4 regions of the Solibacillus sp. FSL W8-0474 genome follow, and region 1 is predicted to be linked to each of the others. Evidence: predicted binding sites of a transcription regulator. Region 1 holds the regulator's gene; each other region holds the start of a gene.

Region 1 (4,223 bases):
AGATTAATATGGATTTCAATATGATAATACATGAACTAGAAAAATTAGGAAAAGAACGAACGAAAAAAATTTACATGTCTAACGGAGCAAAGGAACCGCTATTTGGTGTAACGATTGGCTCGATGAAACCATATGTTAAGCAAATCAAAATAGACCAGGAACTTGCGGAACAATTATATGCAACTGGCAACTATGATGCGATGTATTTTGCCGGAATCATCGCAGATTCAAAAGCAATGTCGGAAGCAGATTATAATCGATGGATTGAGCAAGCCTATTTTTATATGATATCTGATTATATTGTTGCAGTTACATTAGCGGAATCTGAAATTGCCCAACAAGTAAGCGATAAATGGATTGCAAGTGGAGAAGAGCTGAAAATGTCTGCTGGCTGGCATTGTTATTGCTGGCTCCTCGGTAATAGAAAAGATGAGGAGTTCTCAGTTCAGAAAATGAAGGAAATGCTTGAACAGGTAAAACAAAATATCCACCGAGTACCACCACGTACACAAGTTGCGATGAATAACTTTGTAATGACTGTCGGTATTTCTTTTAAGCCATTACATAATGAGGCGTTGCAAATTGCAGAGGATATTGGTGAGGTAGAAATTAAGCATAAAGGGAAAAAGCCTGGAAAAGTAAACGCGTATGCAGAAATTGTAAAGCAAGTTGAAAAAGGGCGTATCGGATTTAAACGCAAATATGTTCGTTGTTAGTTGTAGAGAGTAATACCTTGTTATTTCACGATATAATTGTATAAACTTAAATTAGAAATTTCAAGGAGGAAATTATATGAAGAAAAGTATTGCGATTGATATGGACCAGGTTTTAGCTGACTTTTATTCTAAGTTACGTATTACTTACAATGAGAATTTTGGCACTTCCTTTACGGACGAGGAATTTTTATTAACTACGCAGCGTGATTTACCACGTGAAGATGCGAAGAAACTATTTGCACTATTAAATGAGCCAGATTATTTCCGTGATTTGGACTTACTGGATGACGATGCAATTGAAGTCATTCAGGAGCTGCAGGAGCATTATGAAATCTTTATAGCTACTGCTGCAATGGATGTACCGGGATCATTCACAGCCAAATATGATTGGCTAATCAAGCATTTTCCATTCATCAAAACACAAAATATTGTATTTTGCGGAAATAAAGCAGTTATACATACCGATTATTTAATTGACGACAGTCCAAGACAACTTGCGGCATTTAAAGGAACAGGACTATTGTATTCAATGCCATACAATCGGGCAGAAGAAGGATATACACGCGTCCATAATTGGAAAGAAATTAAGGAATATTTTATAAAACAACTTGAAATTGTATAGTCAAACAGGGTCTGCATTTAGCAGCCCCTTTATTTGTAAATTTTTGTAGTCATTTAAGGCGATATAATAGTATAATTTAAAATATTTGAATTATTTTTTAACTTTAAGGGGATAGAAAATGAAGCCGATTATTGGATTAACGATGTATGACTTTGACAAGAAAATGGATATTAATAATGTCTATTTAACATCAATTGAACAAGCAGGGGGAATTCCGATTTGTATTCCGAATGCGACGAAAGGCAATGTTGAGGCTTTATTGGATATTGTTGATGGTATTGTATTAATTGGTGGTGCGGATATCGATCCGTTATTATTTAATGAAGAGCCGCATCGTAATATCGGGAGTGTAGTACGAAAGCGTGATGACAGTGATCTTTTATTAATGAATGAAGCATTTAAAAGACAAATGCCCATTCTAGGTATTTGCCGAGGACAGCAGATTTTGAATGTAGCCTTTGGAGGTACGATTATTCAGGATATTCCATCACAGGTAGAAAATATAGTCCAACATAAGCAACCATCCAAGCGCGGAGAATTAGCCCACACTGTTGATGTGAAAACACCAAAGTTTAAAGCGATTTTTGGAGAAGAATCATTTCGTGTGAATACTTTCCATCACCAATCAGTAGGGAAATTAGGGAAAGGTCTGATCACATCGGCTGTTGCAAAAGACGGTATAATTGAGGGAATAGAGCACGAATCCCATCCATATTGTGTGGCTGTACAGTGGCACCCTGAAGAGTTGGCACCAAACGGTGATATTTATGCACAACGTTTATTTAGTAGTTTTATAAATGCATGTAAAAAATAAAGGAGGACCCAGTCGATTTCGGCTGGGTTTTTTGTTTGAAAAAGAAAAAGCTTGCCGATTCTATTAGAATGGCAAGCTTTTAATTAATGAATATTTCGATATAGCCCTACTACTTTACCTAAAATTGATACTTGATTAACAATAATCGGCTCCATTGAACTGTTTTCAGGTTGTAGACGGAAATGAGTTTTTTCTTTGTAGAAACGCTTCACAGTCGCCTCATCTTCTTCGGTCATTGCAACAACAATTTCTCCATTGCTTGCAGTAGAAGTTTTCTTGACGATAACGTAATCCCCATTTAATATGCCTGCTTCAATCATTGATTCACCCATTATTTCAAGCATAAATAACTCATCTTCTGATGATCCATATGCATCGGGCAGCGGGAAATATTCTTGGATATCTTCAATAGCTGAAATAGGTAAACCAGCTGTAACTTTACCGATTAATGGTACGTGAATTACACCTTGCTTAGCTATTGGTAGCTCTTCTTGATCTAAAATTTCAATGGCACGCGGTTTAGTAGGGTCGCGACGTATAAGCCCTTTACTTTCTAATCGAGCTAAATGCCCGTGGACAGTTGAACTAGAAGCTAAACCTACTGCCTCTCCAATTTCACGAACTGAAGGCGGATAGCCTTTTGAACGAACTTCCTCTTTTATAAAAGTTAGAATAGCTTCTTGTCGCTTGGAAATTTTTTGTGTCAACTAACTCACCTCTTTATCATGCTATTTTTCTTAGTGTAAGTATAGCAGTATGCGAACACGAATGCAAACATAAGTTCGAAAAAACGGTTGACAAAAACATATGTTCGTATTATTATGGGAACAAACATTCCGAACGTATATTCGAAAAGAGGGGTTTTTATTATGAAAAAAATTAAGTTAAACAGCTTCACATCAATGTTTCTCATGTTTTCTATTCTATTATTGGTATTAATATTCCATAAAGACAATAATATAGAATTATACGAACAAGTATCTATCGAACAAGGAGATACTTTATGGTCGCTTGCAGACCATTATCGTGGTAAAATGGCAACGCATGATTGGATAAACAAAGTGAAAAAAGAAAACGGCCTACGAGATGGAAAAGTTGTTTCAGGACAAATATTGGTTGTACCAGTTGAAAAGGAAGCCCAATATATTGTTCAGTTGAATGAATCATCCGATGTGTCGACAATTAAGGTAGCGAGAGATAATAATGAAAAAAACTAAAGCAGTAATTTATTGCCGAGTCAGTACCGAAAAAAGTGCGCAAGAAACATCGTTGCAGCGCCAGCAAGAGGAACTTACGAAATATGCAAGAGCATTCGGTTTTAAAGAAGTAGAGATTTTTACGGATCAACATAGCGGCTATGACGTGGAACGTGATGGATTACTGGATATGCTCGATTATATGAGGGAAAATAAGATCAAAGCATTATTTGTTCAGGACGAAACTCGTTTAGGGCGAGGGAATGCAAGAATGGCAGTTCTCCATCTATTACAAAAATACGAAGCGACTGTTTATACATTGAATGATGCTGGTCCTGTAGTGTTAAATGAGATGGATACGATGCTGCTTGAAATATTGGCTGTAGTTGAAGAGTATCAGCGACGTATGCACAATGCTAAAATTCGTCGGGGAATGCGTCGAGCAGTAGAAAACGGGTATCAACCCCAAAATAATTTAAAAAACCGTGGGAATATTGAAGGTCGCGAACGAAAGGATGTACCAGTTGAAGAAATTGTTCAGCTCCGTCAAAAAGGCTTAACGTTTGCTGAAATAGCCACTACCATATCAGGCTTGGGTATACCCATTAGTAAAGCAACAGTACATAGACGATATATTGAATATATGGAGCATTTTGAAGATTAAAATTGTCCTTAAGATATCGCAACACAATTACAGGAATTCTATAGCAATTATAAAAATTAACTAAAGTATTACAGAAGAGTCACGTTCATTTGAGCGTGGCTTTTTATTATGATTTATTTAGTTTGTGGAATGATATGAATCAGAAGGTATTAAAGTATTAGGAGGAGAAATTTTGGACGTATTATTAGAACAAATTCGTAAAGATCTGGAC
Region 2 (4,223 bases), 1.8 Mb from region 1:
CCCTGCATCCATACGCATCGGATAGACACCATCGTTGACACCAATTACAAAAATCGCCTTTTTATTATCAAAGCGTGCAAACTCAACGGTTGAAACTGTCACCTCATCCAATGTTGGAGGCACACTTGAAAATTGCAGTGTTTCAAAGCCTTCATCTAATATTTGTGCCACTTCTTCCAACGGCATAATTTTGTCGCCGAACATGAGATCAAACTGCTCTAAAATATGCACCCAGCCATTCCAAGCCTGCTCATGTTCCAGTGAATGATGAAGTGCATTTTTCAGTTCTTCCTGTTCCTGCATTTTTAAAAGTTTTTTATAAATATCCAGTTTTTCCATAAACTCGTACAATGCCACTACAATTTCACGGCCTGTCCGTTTACCTTTCAAGCGGTTTTGCAATGCTAAAACCGGTTCGCGGATTAAATCCCGAATTGACTTTAAAAGCTGTTCATGTTCCAATTCATCTTCTGTCTGTATCGAATTTACTTTTTCCAAAGATTTAAAACGACGATAATGCCAAACTTCTTCGTTTAGCCATCGATCATGGACAATCCCTTTTGCAATGACAAAATTTTCAAGAATGTCGGCTCTGTCCCGCATTGCCATTAAATTCGCTCCATACGGAAAGAAAAGATCCGTTTTAATACTCCGGAATATCGGCTCATACTTCCAATTTGTTGTGATAATTTCCAACACAGATCGACTAAATTCAATAAGCGGATGATACAGCATCGCCCGTTTCTCATTTGAGAAAAAAGGAATCTCGTATTGCATAAAGGTCGTACCGATAATTGCCTCATATACATCCGCCTGGCGGTACATAATCCCGATATCTTTATAGCGCAACCCCTTTTTTAAGACAAGTTGCTTTATTTCCTGGGCAATTCCTTGCACTTCAGCTCGTGGATTTACACCTTCCAGTATTTGCGCATGTCCTGTCGATTCAATCGGAGCGTCAATAACTTTGTCAAAGCTTCGTTCAATTTGCAGCAAGTCTTGATTTTTTGCACGGTAATTTACTTCGAGATGAACTCTTGGCTCCTCTTCAATGTCGATTCCCTTTTCAAAACGCAGCTTTTGCAGTTCATGCTTTATTTTGTCATATGTCATGGCGGCCCTGTAAAATACAGATCCTTCGAGCATATCAGCCTGGGGGTCCTCCAATGGCAGCACAATTGTGACACGCTTGGCATAAATTAAAAGCTCTTTTAAGATCGACATTTCCTGTCCATTGAATGAAACAAACCCATCTAAATACACATGGGTATCCCGCAAGCTTTCCATCTTCGGAATGCGTTCGATTAGCATTGGAAAGTAGCCGTCTCCGTCAATATATTCCGTTCCAATACGCTCATGTAGCTGCTTTAATATAATTTGTAAATCATGCAATTTATGGAGCAGTACTTCGCTCGCTCCATTTTCCCTAAGTGAATCAATTAGTGGCTCAATTGTCTCCACATCAATATGGTACTGACTGAATTCTTTTAGAATTTGTTCGACTTCCTTCGTAAAACCACGCTTACCGGCCGCTCGTTTAAAAAGTAAAAATTCTTCTTGGTGTTCTTCCAAAATACGGCGTAATAACATGCGGTACCCTGTGCCATCAATACGCTCACGTGCAATGCCGCCTTCATTTTGCAGTACATACCATGCCAACCGCTTAAATGTCATAACTTGCGCCCGCATCATGCCTTCTATGTCATAATTCGTCGTCAGTTCATACTCTGTTGTAAATGACATTTGGTCAGGTACTAAAATAAAAATTGGATTGGCAAACAAATTTGTTTTTAAATCCTCCACAATCTCGCGGTGAATAAAAGCTGTTTTCCCCGTACCTGCCCGACCCGAAATGACTCGTAATGTCATAATTTCACCTCATTTATCTTTGTTAATCTATTATAATATAAGAATACATGTTCGTACATTAATGGCATTCATAAAACAAAACCTTGTTCTTTTACACAACTGCAAAAAACAAGGTTTGATCATTACATATTATTTATTTCTTCTAAGTTTTTCAATTTCACGCAAGTCGCGCTCTACACGCTTATTTAAGATCCGTTCGATAAATTTACCGATAGCCCAAATGATCAATACAATGACAATCGATATAATAATTTTTACCGGTGACTTTAAAATGTCTCGTAAATCACTACCTAAATAACTAATTAAAAAAATCATAATTGGCTTAGAAATAAATAGTGTTAAAAAGTAATACTTTTTCTTAATATTTGAGAGACCGGCCACGCTGTTTACCACAACAACCGGTGTGAATGGCAAACATAGCAATACAAATAATGGCGTAAATCCTCTTATATCTACCCAATGAATCAGTTTTTTAACTTGGGTTTGTTCTTTTATGCGACGGAAGATTCGATACTTCCCAAACTTTCGAATCATTAAGAAAAACAGATAAGAACCTGCAACCGTTCCGAGCCATGACAGTAAGAAGCCCCAAAACAGTCCGTAGGCAGCTGCATTGGCAATAACGATGATAAATAAAGGCAATATCGGTAAAAATGATTCTATAAAAGTTAAAAATATACTGAAAAAGGGACCTAATAATTTATATTTTTCTACAACAATTTCCACATTGTCGATAGTCATCCAATCCAACATAACCTTCACTCCTGCCACAACATGAAATACTAGAAGCATTTAACAATTTTAGTTTTGATCTTTTTCACTTTTATAGTAACATAAATTATTCTATGTAACCTTAAAAAAAGAACCCCGTTTTCACGGGATTCTTTACCTTCTATAATCTAGTTCACTACTAAAAGTCCAATTTTATAATTATCATCCCGATGTACAACATGTTGGGCTAAACGCAACTCACCTGCATGATCCAGCACTTCCAGACGACAATGGGCTGCATTAATTTGCAGTGCTTTATATAAATCTTCTTCTGTATAAACATCTTGTCCATTCACACGCTTTATAACTTCTCCTGCCAAGAGGCCCATTTTTTCTGCCGGCGAATTTGGTAAAATCCCTGCAATCATAACACCTCTATCACTACGCATTACAGCATAGCTATTACGATCTTCGGCACGGCTGTAATAAACCCCTATAACCGTCCGCGAAATTGCTCCCAATGCCAAGGCTGCTGCACCTAATACAGGTGAAAAATAGGCAGCTAATCCGACTATCAATACAAATTGACCAATCATGACTATCGAACGCCCCATTTGAGGATAAACGTTCATCGGCAGCTTTTGACGAACCATTTGCTGGAAACCAATTATAAACGGGAAGACAATGAGTGAAAACTGCTCAGCACCAACTGTAAACTGCGGCCAAAATGGAGCAAAACTCTGAATCCCATCACCAGGTATTATTGTAAATACAGGCAATACCCAAAGCTGTTTACTGTAATAACCGATACCGTTTAATCCGCGCTTAGTCGTCTCCATAATAGGAGAGGCAAAACGTCTACCATAACGGCGAATCAAAATTCCTTCCGCCATTAACAAAAGACCTGTCAAAATTGGTACTGTCATGACAAGATTTGTTACTGCATCAGTACCATTCAGTTCAAGCGGACCGATAGAATATGTCCAATTTTGCCATTGCATAATAGCAAGCATACAAAAAGCGATGGCCATTACAATAGCCGGTGACAATAAATGATACGTATAAATAAGTAATGCTACGAGACTTACAACAAAAACAAAAGTTAATAATTCGAGTGAGACCGTTAAGCCAATGACAAGACTAAAAACGGAAATAATAACGGAAAGTACAAACCCCATTACTAGCATATTTTTCAACTCGGACCAGCCACCTAGTATACGCCTATTGAAGAATCGCCGTTCACGTTTCACTCTGCGGTATCCTAAATAAATTGCAGAAATTATAGCGATATACAACAAAGGATTTATAAAAAGTCGGCCAATCCCTTTCAAAATTTCAATTAAAATTGTTTCATCCATTTTCTCACCTACCGTACAATTAATTGTATCAAATCCTATTGATTATGCGTAGTCCCATTTGTACCGATAATAAAATAAAGACGACCTGAAATAAACAATTTCAAGGTCGTCCTGCATATACTGATATTCTTTTTTCATTCTATTAGAGCATCACATCTTCACATCATTCCAATTGATGCATTACATAACTAATCGCCATCTGCAATTGCATATCATTCACCTGTGATTGTTTAAATGTTTCAAGCTGTTTCGTTAGTTCCGCGAAGAAAACTTCATCCATATGAC
Region 3 (4,223 bases), 1.5 Mb from region 1:
GGTTGAAGAAGAACCTGAACCTGCCCAAACAATTAGCTCAGGTGTTGTTTCTGGAGAAGATACAACATTTGAAGTGTCTGGAACAGATACATTGAATGTTCGTGTTGAAGTGTCAGGCGAAACTTGGGTTGGCATTCGTAACGAACAACGCCAAGAGCAGATTCCTGCACGTGTATACAAAGCAGGGGAAATTGCTGAAAACGATTCGACGGCAGATGGATATGCAAGAATTCGTTTAGGAAATTCAAAAGTGGCTAAAGTATATGTAAATGATGTAGAATTAACATATGCACAAGATCGTATGACGCAAAATGTCATATTAAAATTAGTGAATGAACAACAAGGAGAGTAGTCATCTATTAAGATGGCTCTTTTCTTTCGATGAAAGGTGTTAACAAATGAACATTCCAAATAAGATAACAGTCTCCCGCATTTTATTAATCCCAGTATTTGTGATTGTAATGATGTTTGATTTCGGTTGGGGGAATATGACGCTGTTTGGCGCGGAAATGCAAGTGAACTATTTTGTAGGCGCACTGATTTTTATTTTCGCTTCAGCAACGGATTGGGTAGATGGCTATTATGCCCGTAAATATAATTTAGTGACGAATTTTGGGAAGTTTTTGGACCCGCTTGCAGATAAACTGCTCGTTTCAGCTGCTTTTATATTATTGGTGGAAATCGAATTAGCGCCTGCCTGGATTGTCATTATCATCATTTCGCGTGAGTTTGCAGTAACAGGCTTACGACTGATTTTGGCCGGTCAAGGTGAAGTGGTGGCCGCAAATCAGCTCGGTAAAATTAAAACTTGGGCCCAAATTGTCGCAATCTCCGCATTGATTTTACACAACACAATTTTTACTTTAGTTGGCATACCATTTGATATGATTATGCTCTATGTTGCCCTTATCTTTACAGTATGGTCCGGATGGGATTATTTCTACATTAACCGTCGTGTACTGTTGGATTCGAAATAAAATAAATAAATTTCAAAAAACTAGGTTAGATTTTCTTTATGGATAGGAATAGTAGTATTATGAATCCATTAAGATAAAACAAATTCCCGTACGTTTGTACGAGAGGATGTTTTTCTAATCTAGTTTTTCTTTATATAAGGGGGTCTTTGAATGAATGCAGAAATTATTGCGGTAGGGTCGGAATTGTTATTGGGGCAAATTGCCAATACGAATGCAAAGTTTATTTCAAGTCAGCTATCTGAACTTGGGATTAATGTTTATTATCATACCGTTGTAGGGGACAATGAGGCGCGGCTTCTCGAGGCGATCCGTATTGCAGAACAGCGTGCAGACCTAATTATTTTCTCCGGCGGGTTAGGACCGACAAAGGATGATTTAACGAAAGAAACAATTGCAAAGCATTTAGATCGAAATTTAGTATTTGACGAGACGGCACTCTATGCGATTGAAGAGTTCTTTTCGAAACAAAAACGTCCTATGACAGAAAACAACCGGAAACAGGCGCTTGTATTGGAAGGTTGTGATGTGCTGCTAAATCAGCATGGCATGGCACCGGGTATGTTTTTATCCGAAAGTGACCGCATTTATATTTTGCTACCAGGACCGCCTAAAGAGCTTGAGCCAATGTTCCAATACGAAACGAAGCCGAAGTTAGCGGCACTTTTACATGATGGTGGCGTTATTTTATCGCATGTACTGCGTTTTTATGGCATTGGGGAAGCAGAACTGGAAGATCGTATCGAGAATATATTGGATGAACAAACAAATCCAACTGTTGCACCGCTTGCTTCAGATGGGGAAGTAACACTGCGAATTACAGCGAAAGCGCAAAATGAACAGCAGGCATTCCGCTTAATTGAATTAAAGAAACGTGAAATTTTGGATATCGTCGGAGAGTATTTTTACGGGGTTAATGATGAATCACTAGGCTTTAATCTTGTCCAAATGCTATTGGAAAATGAATTAACGATTTCTGCCGCAGAAAGTTTAACTGCCGGTCTGTTCCAATCAGAGCTGGCGGAAGTTCCTGGTGTCGCTTCTGCATTAATTGGCGGCGTTGTAACGTATACAAAGGAAACAAAAATAGAACAGCTCGGTATTTCCGCTGATCTTATCGAAGAATATGGCATTGTGAGCAGTGACTGTGCCGCTGCAATGGCTATGAAAGTTCGAGAAAAATTTCATACAGATATCGGTATTGGGTTAACGGGCGCAGCAGGACCAGGCAGTCATGACGGTCTACCTGCAGGAGCCATTTGGGTAGGAATTAGTATCGGCGATCATGAGCCTTTCACATATCGTTTGCAGCTAACAGGGTCCCGAAACACGAACCGGATTCGAGCTGTTAAATTTACATTCAGCTATTTAATGAGGGAACTGGCTAATCTGGGTTACAAAAAGCTAATCTAGTTTAAGTTTTAGTGGAAAAATGTAGATTTGGAAGCGGAAAATAAGGCATTCAGAAGGTTTCTAAGAAAAAGCGAAAATATGTTCGCTTTTTTCTTGAATGTTATCTCATTAGCAAGTATAATAGAGACATAAGTTAAATAAAGCTTTTTTCTTAAGGAGGAAATAGTTTGAGCGATCGTAAAGCAGCGTTAGACATGGCGTTAAAACAAATAGAAAAACAATTCGGTAAAGGTTCTGTTATGAAGTTAGGTGAAAATTCCAACCGACATATGGAGACAACTTCATCAGGCTCTATCGCAATTGATGCAGCATTAGGTATAGGCGGCTACCCACGTGGACGTATTGTAGAAGTATACGGACCAGAATCATCTGGTAAAACAACAGTTACATTACATGCCATCGCAGAAATACAGGCTAACGGCGGTACAGCAGCATTTATCGATGCTGAGCACGCACTTGACCCGGTATATGCACAAAAATTAGGTGTTAATATAGATGAGTTACTATTATCACAGCCGGATACAGGTGAACAAGCACTTGAAATCGCGGAAGCATTAGTACGTTCTGGTGCGATTGATATTATCGTAATCGACTCTGTAGCAGCATTAGTACCAAAAGCAGAGATTGAAGGCGAAATGGGTGACTCGCATATGGGTCTTCAAGCGCGTTTAATGTCTCAGGCATTACGTAAATTATCAGGTGTTATTAACAAATCAAATACGCTTGCGATTTTCATCAACCAAGTTCGTGAAAAAATCGGAGTTATGTTCGGTAACCCGGAAACAACAACAGGTGGACGTGCCCTTAAATTCTACTCTTCTATCCGTTTAGAAGTACGTCGCGGTGAAGCGATTAAGCAAGGTACAGAAATTATCGGTAACAAAACGAAAATCAAAGTTGTAAAAAATAAAGTAGCACCACCATTCCGTACAGCGGAAGTTGATATTATGTACGGTGAAGGGATTTCAAAAGAAGGCGAAATCGTCGACATCGGTGCAGAACTGGATATTATCCAAAAGAGCGGTTCATGGTATTCATATAATAATGAACGAATTGGCCAAGGCCGTGAAAACGTAAAACAATTCTTAAAAGAAAACCCTGCAATTAAAGAGGATGTAACAGAAAAAATCCGTCAACATTTCGGAATCGGCGAGCTTGGCTATACAATCGGTGCCAATGACACAGCAGAAGAAGAAATCGATGAGCTGGAATTATTCGAAGAAGAAAAATAATATTTGTGAACCCAAGCGAGTGCCTTCGCTTGGGTTTTTGTTTTTTGTTGGGGGTGTGCATGGGAGGGGCGGTTTTATGACTTTGTTTAGTTAAGTGAGAAGTGCCTGTGAATTTATTTAGATTAACTTTGCTTTGCGTGATATTTGAAAACGGGCCTGACTTCGCTCATTTTGATTAATAGTGTTAGGAGAAACCGGTGGGGAATGTAGCTGGAAATTTTTATTAGAACGGTCGTTCGCTTTATTCGAAAATCTCCAACTGATATTAGAAAATCAGATGGGAATATTAGAAAATGGGGAACACTTATTAGCAAAGGTTTGGGATATATTAGAAAATCGGAAGTTTATTAGCACAAATAAAAATATATTAGAACTTTTAAAGAGTTATTAGAAAAACCTGCCAACAGCCAGTCGCCGTGTGCCACCGCAATAAACAAGTACTTTCCACCTCGACGCGGCATGCTCTGAAACAACCAATTCCAAGAATATAAAAAGCCCTTTAACCATGGCTATTCTTGACATACCTAATTATGAACTATACAATTAAAATGTATAATTTCTAAATTTTGAAATGAAATAGGCAATATGTTTGAAAATTCGAAAA
Region 4 (4,223 bases), 2.1 Mb from region 1:
GAAAAATTAGATGCGCTTTCTGATACTAACGGAGAACGTACAAAAGCATTTTTAAGCGGGCTAGCAAAGGAATTGGCAGTACATATTGTCGGTGGTTCCGTATCGGTAAAACGTGACGACAAGTTTTATAATACAATGTACACATATAATCGTGATGGAGAATTGGTCGGCGAGTATAGTAAAGCACATTTATTCCGTTTAATGGATGAGCATTTGTATTTGGAGTCAGGGAATGAGATGAACCGCTTTGCATTAGATGAGCTGGAAGCTGGTGGTGTCATTTGTTATGACATTCGTTTCCCGGAATGGTTACGCTCTCATGCATTGGATGGTGCAAAGGTATTGTTTGTACCGGCACAATGGCCAACGCCGCGTATCGATCATTGGAAAGTTTTATTACAGGCCCGTGCTATTGAAAATCAGTGCTTCGTCGTGGCGGTAAATCGCATCGCACGTAAAGTGGAAAATTTCAACGGGCAATCGATGATTATCGGTCCATGGGGCGAGGTTCTTTGGACAGGTGCAGAAGATGAGGAGCTGGCAATTATTGATGTTGATTTTTCGAATGTCGATGAGGTGCGCGGACGAATCCCGGTTTACGAGGATCGCCGCCCGGGTCTTTATGAGAAAGTAATAAAAGAATAAATTTTTGAAGCGTACCAGGTAGCTATTAACGGGTTCGGTTGATAGGGAGAGAACAGTAAAAACATAACATTTGGGGACACAATTCGCATATTAATTGGTGTCCCTGTTTTTGTTATTATAACAACATTTAGATGCTTTATATGGTCAAATTGACACACCATTTGGCTTAAGAATTAGCATCAGCGCATAAATTTATGTTCCTTTGTTAATTCCATTGTCAAAACCATTGCTAATTATATTTATTTGAATGTCATTTTTTAGAAGGAAGTTAATGAATAGTTAAAATATACTGAATATTATGTAATTATGCAAAGTTGAAGAGGAGGATTTAATTATATGGGGAGAATTATAATTGCAATTATATTAACAATTTTGGGTGGAATTTTCGGAAGTTTTTTAGAAAGCTTTTTAGAACCACCAATCTTTGCAAACAGCATTCCGCTTGCAATTATGGGAGGATTTATTTTAGCAGAGATTCAGCGTAAAAATGATAAATAGAAGGAGATTTTAGTTCAATAAAGATAGTAAAATATTTCGACAAAAAAACGCTCAGAGTGAGCGTTTTTCTTGTTATTTATATAACCCATTTCACTGCTGAAACGTGTGCTGATTAACCTGTTATTTGTGTTGCTAATTGATTTTTCTCTCCATTAACCGAACCTGTTAGATAGATATGGATTCAACTAGAAAATAGAGAGTGGAGATTAAGTTGCATCAAGTGGCGAATAAAAAGTTTAATTGTCTATTAAAATTTCAAGCGACGATTATCGGTGCTTAAGTGACGAATATGTAATACCGATTGACGATTAAGTTTATGAAATTGACGATTAAGTAACTACAGTTGACGAATATGAACAAAGAAGAGACGAATAAAATTCCCTGACCTTAAAATAATATTCAATAGATTGTCTAAAAAGAGCCTAAATTAGATAAATAACGCAAAATATCTGATGAAAAAAATTATCCTTTGAGCAAAGTTCCCCATTACTTACCACTTGCCATCTCACATGTCTCATTTTAATATAAGAACAAATGTTCTCTTTAAGGAGATGAGCTTCATGTATGAAAATGCACCAGAACGCTCGATTATATGTATTGATATGCGCAGCTTTTATGCGAGCTGTATCGCATCGTTAGAAAACTTAAATGTAATGGAAGTGCCAATTGCCATTGTCGGGAATTTTCAGCAAAAGGGAAGCGTCGTACTTGCTGCATCGCCTCCAATGAAAAAGCGCTTTAATATTCGTACCGGATCACGTTTGTTTGAAATCCCGCCACATCCGGACATTCGCCTATTTGAGCCGCGAATGTCACTCTTTATTCGTATGTCGATGGAAATTACACGTTTGTTCAATAATTTCGTTCCAAAAGAGGCCATTCATGTATATAGCGTAGATGAAAGCTTTATCGATTTAACAGGGACAGAAAAATTATGGGGAAATCCTGAAGAAACGGCGCAGTATATTCAACAACTTATTTACAACCAATTTGACATTCCATGTGCAGTCGGTTTTGGACCAAATATGCTCATGGCAAAGCTGGCGCTGGATATTGAAGCAAAGAAAACGGGATTTGCGAAATGGACATATAATGATGTAGCGGAAAAATTATGGCCGATAATGCCGCTATCTACAATGTGGGGAATTGGTCGTCGTACAGAAAAAACGCTGAATCATATGGGTATTTACTCTGTTTATGATTTAGCGCATACCGATTTATCCCTACTGGAAAAACGCTTTGGAGTGTTGGGTAATCAGCTCTATTATCATGCATGGGGAATCGATCACTCGACTGTTGGTGCCCCAATCATGCAGGGGCAAATCAGCTTCGGAAAAGGGCAAATGCTCATGCGTGATTACCGCAGCCGAAAGGAAATTTTAGTCGTACTGCTTGAAATGTGTGAAGACGTAGCAAGGCGTGCAAGGGAAGCAAAGAAAACCGGACGAACGATATCATTGGGACTTAGCTATAGTAAAGATGCTTTCGGAGGTGGATTTCATCGTTCGCGTACAATTGATGAGCCGACAAATGATACATTGAAGATTTTTGAAGTATGTAAACAATTACTCGACGAATTTTACGCAGAACGCCCAGCACGCAAAATTACAATTACATTAAGTAATATCGAAAGTGAATATTCAATGCAGCTAAGCTTATTTGATGAGAAGAGGTGGCGCAACCGTAAGCTCGGGGAAACAATGGACCGTTTACGTACAAAATACGGAACGACTGCCTTATTACGTGCAGTTTCCTATACAGAAGCGGGTACAGCACTTGCACGGTCGACATTAGTAGGCGGACATAAACAATAAGGGAGTGAACGCGATGAACAAAGATAGAGGTGTGATTAAATGGACCGCGATGATGTTACCCGAGCATGTAAAGTTATTGCGTGAATGGCAGGAAGAGGATGCATTGGTGATACAGCCTGAATTGGATGAAGCCCAATTGGAACAAATTAATATAAATTTACAGAGAGCCTATTCAGAAGCTAGCCCCATCCAATTGAAGGTGTGGGAGCAAACAGGCATTTACACAATTACAGGTATTATTCAAAAAGTAAATGTACACGAACAATATGTGAAGCTAACAGACAACCGAAAAATTCTATTTCACAATATTTATGAAGCCATATTGGATGAATAAAATTCCAACTATACTTATCTAGCGGGCATTACCCATTCGGATTTTGTACACGTACAAATGTATCGCTGAAAAAGAATATTCAAAAAATATTGTTTTTTACAAAAGAACACCCTATAATCAATTTCATGGAAATCTTTGAACATCAAGTTTTCATTGTAGATGATTGTGCTTTCCTGAAGGACAATTGTTTTTAGTGAATAAAAAATAATAGATAGAGTTCAGCAATATTTAGGGGTGGATTCATCTTTTAAAGGATAGGGAGGCTTCATCGTGAAAAAAATTATGGTGACCGGTGCTTTAGGTCAAATTGGTTCGGAATTAGTAGAGAAATTGCGTCATACGTATGGCGTTGACAATGTATTGGCAACAGATATTCGAAAAATTGATCAGCATGAAGGTCCATTTGAAGTATTGGATGTAACAGATGGGAAACGCATGCATGCGCTCGCACATGATTTTGGCGCAGATACGATGATTCATATGGCTGCACTACTATCAGCAACAGCAGAAAAAAATCCAGTTTTTGCATGGAATTTAAATATGGGCGGTTTAATGAATGCACTTGAAGTAGCACGTGAGCTCGATATGCAGTTTTTCACGCCAAGCTCAATCGGCGCATTCGGTCCTTCTACGCCAAAGGACAATACACCACAAGATACATTACAGCGTCCAACTACAATGTACGGAGTAAACAAGGTAGCGGGCGAATTATTATGTGATTATTACTATACACGCTATAGACTGGATACGCGCGGAGTCCGATTCCCAGGATTAATTTCTTATGTAACGCCACCAGGTGGGGGAACGACGGATTATGCAGTAGATATTTATTATAAGGCGATTGCAGAAGGTCGCTACACATCTTATATTGCAGAAGGTACTTATATGGATATGATGTATATGCCGGATGCACTGCAGGCAATTGTTGATTT

Evidence for each region. Region 1 encodes LexA, which represses DNA repair genes until DNA is damaged. Its sites were predicted from a motif close to CGAACATATGTTCG; they were not measured.
Region 2: addB (helicase-exonuclease AddAB subunit AddB) is a predicted target of LexA. The motif match lies at 1,910-1,923, and genes of this name have one in related genera.
Region 3: recA (recombinase RecA) is a predicted target of LexA. The motif match lies at 2,459-2,472, and genes of this name have one in related genera.
Region 4: NYE67_RS02385 (Y-family DNA polymerase) is a predicted target of LexA. The motif match lies at 1,671-1,684, and genes of this name have one in related genera.

The regions. Positions count from the first base shown of each region.
Region 1 covers NZ_JBBOQJ010000001.1:2,549,627-2,553,849, reverse strand. Annotated here, with positions in the region: gene NYE67_RS12890 (DNA alkylation repair protein) at 9-716, shown strand; gene NYE67_RS12885 (5' nucleotidase, NT5C type) at 793-1,338, shown strand; gene NYE67_RS12880 (gamma-glutamyl-gamma-aminobutyrate hydrolase family protein) at 1,457-2,152, shown strand; gene lexA (transcriptional repressor LexA) at 2,236-2,859, opposite strand; gene yneA (cell division suppressor protein YneA) at 3,022-3,369, shown strand; gene NYE67_RS12865 (YneB family resolvase-like protein) at 3,356-4,012, shown strand; gene NYE67_RS12860 (lactate dehydrogenase) at 4,185-4,223, shown strand, end outside.
Region 2 covers NZ_JBBOQJ010000001.1:771,473-775,695, reverse strand. Annotated here, with positions in the region: gene addB (helicase-exonuclease AddAB subunit AddB) at 1-1,869, opposite strand, end outside; gene NYE67_RS03750 (TVP38/TMEM64 family protein) at 1,999-2,622, opposite strand; gene NYE67_RS03745 (PDZ domain-containing protein) at 2,769-3,938, opposite strand; gene NYE67_RS03740 (S41 family peptidase) at 4,102-4,223, opposite strand, start outside.
Region 3 covers NZ_JBBOQJ010000001.1:1,095,898-1,100,120, forward strand. Annotated here, with positions in the region: gene NYE67_RS05345 (helix-turn-helix domain-containing protein) at 1-352, shown strand, start outside; gene pgsA (CDP-diacylglycerol--glycerol-3-phosphate 3-phosphatidyltransferase) at 399-977, shown strand; gene NYE67_RS05355 (competence/damage-inducible protein A) at 1,128-2,387, shown strand; gene recA (recombinase RecA) at 2,555-3,619, shown strand.
Region 4 covers NZ_JBBOQJ010000001.1:470,712-474,934, forward strand. Annotated here, with positions in the region: gene NYE67_RS02375 (carbon-nitrogen family hydrolase) at 1-645, shown strand, start outside; gene NYE67_RS02380 (hypothetical protein) at 982-1,143, shown strand; gene NYE67_RS02385 (Y-family DNA polymerase) at 1,704-2,957, shown strand; gene NYE67_RS02390 (YolD-like family protein) at 2,971-3,291, shown strand; gene NYE67_RS02395 (L-threonine 3-dehydrogenase) at 3,562-4,223, shown strand, end outside.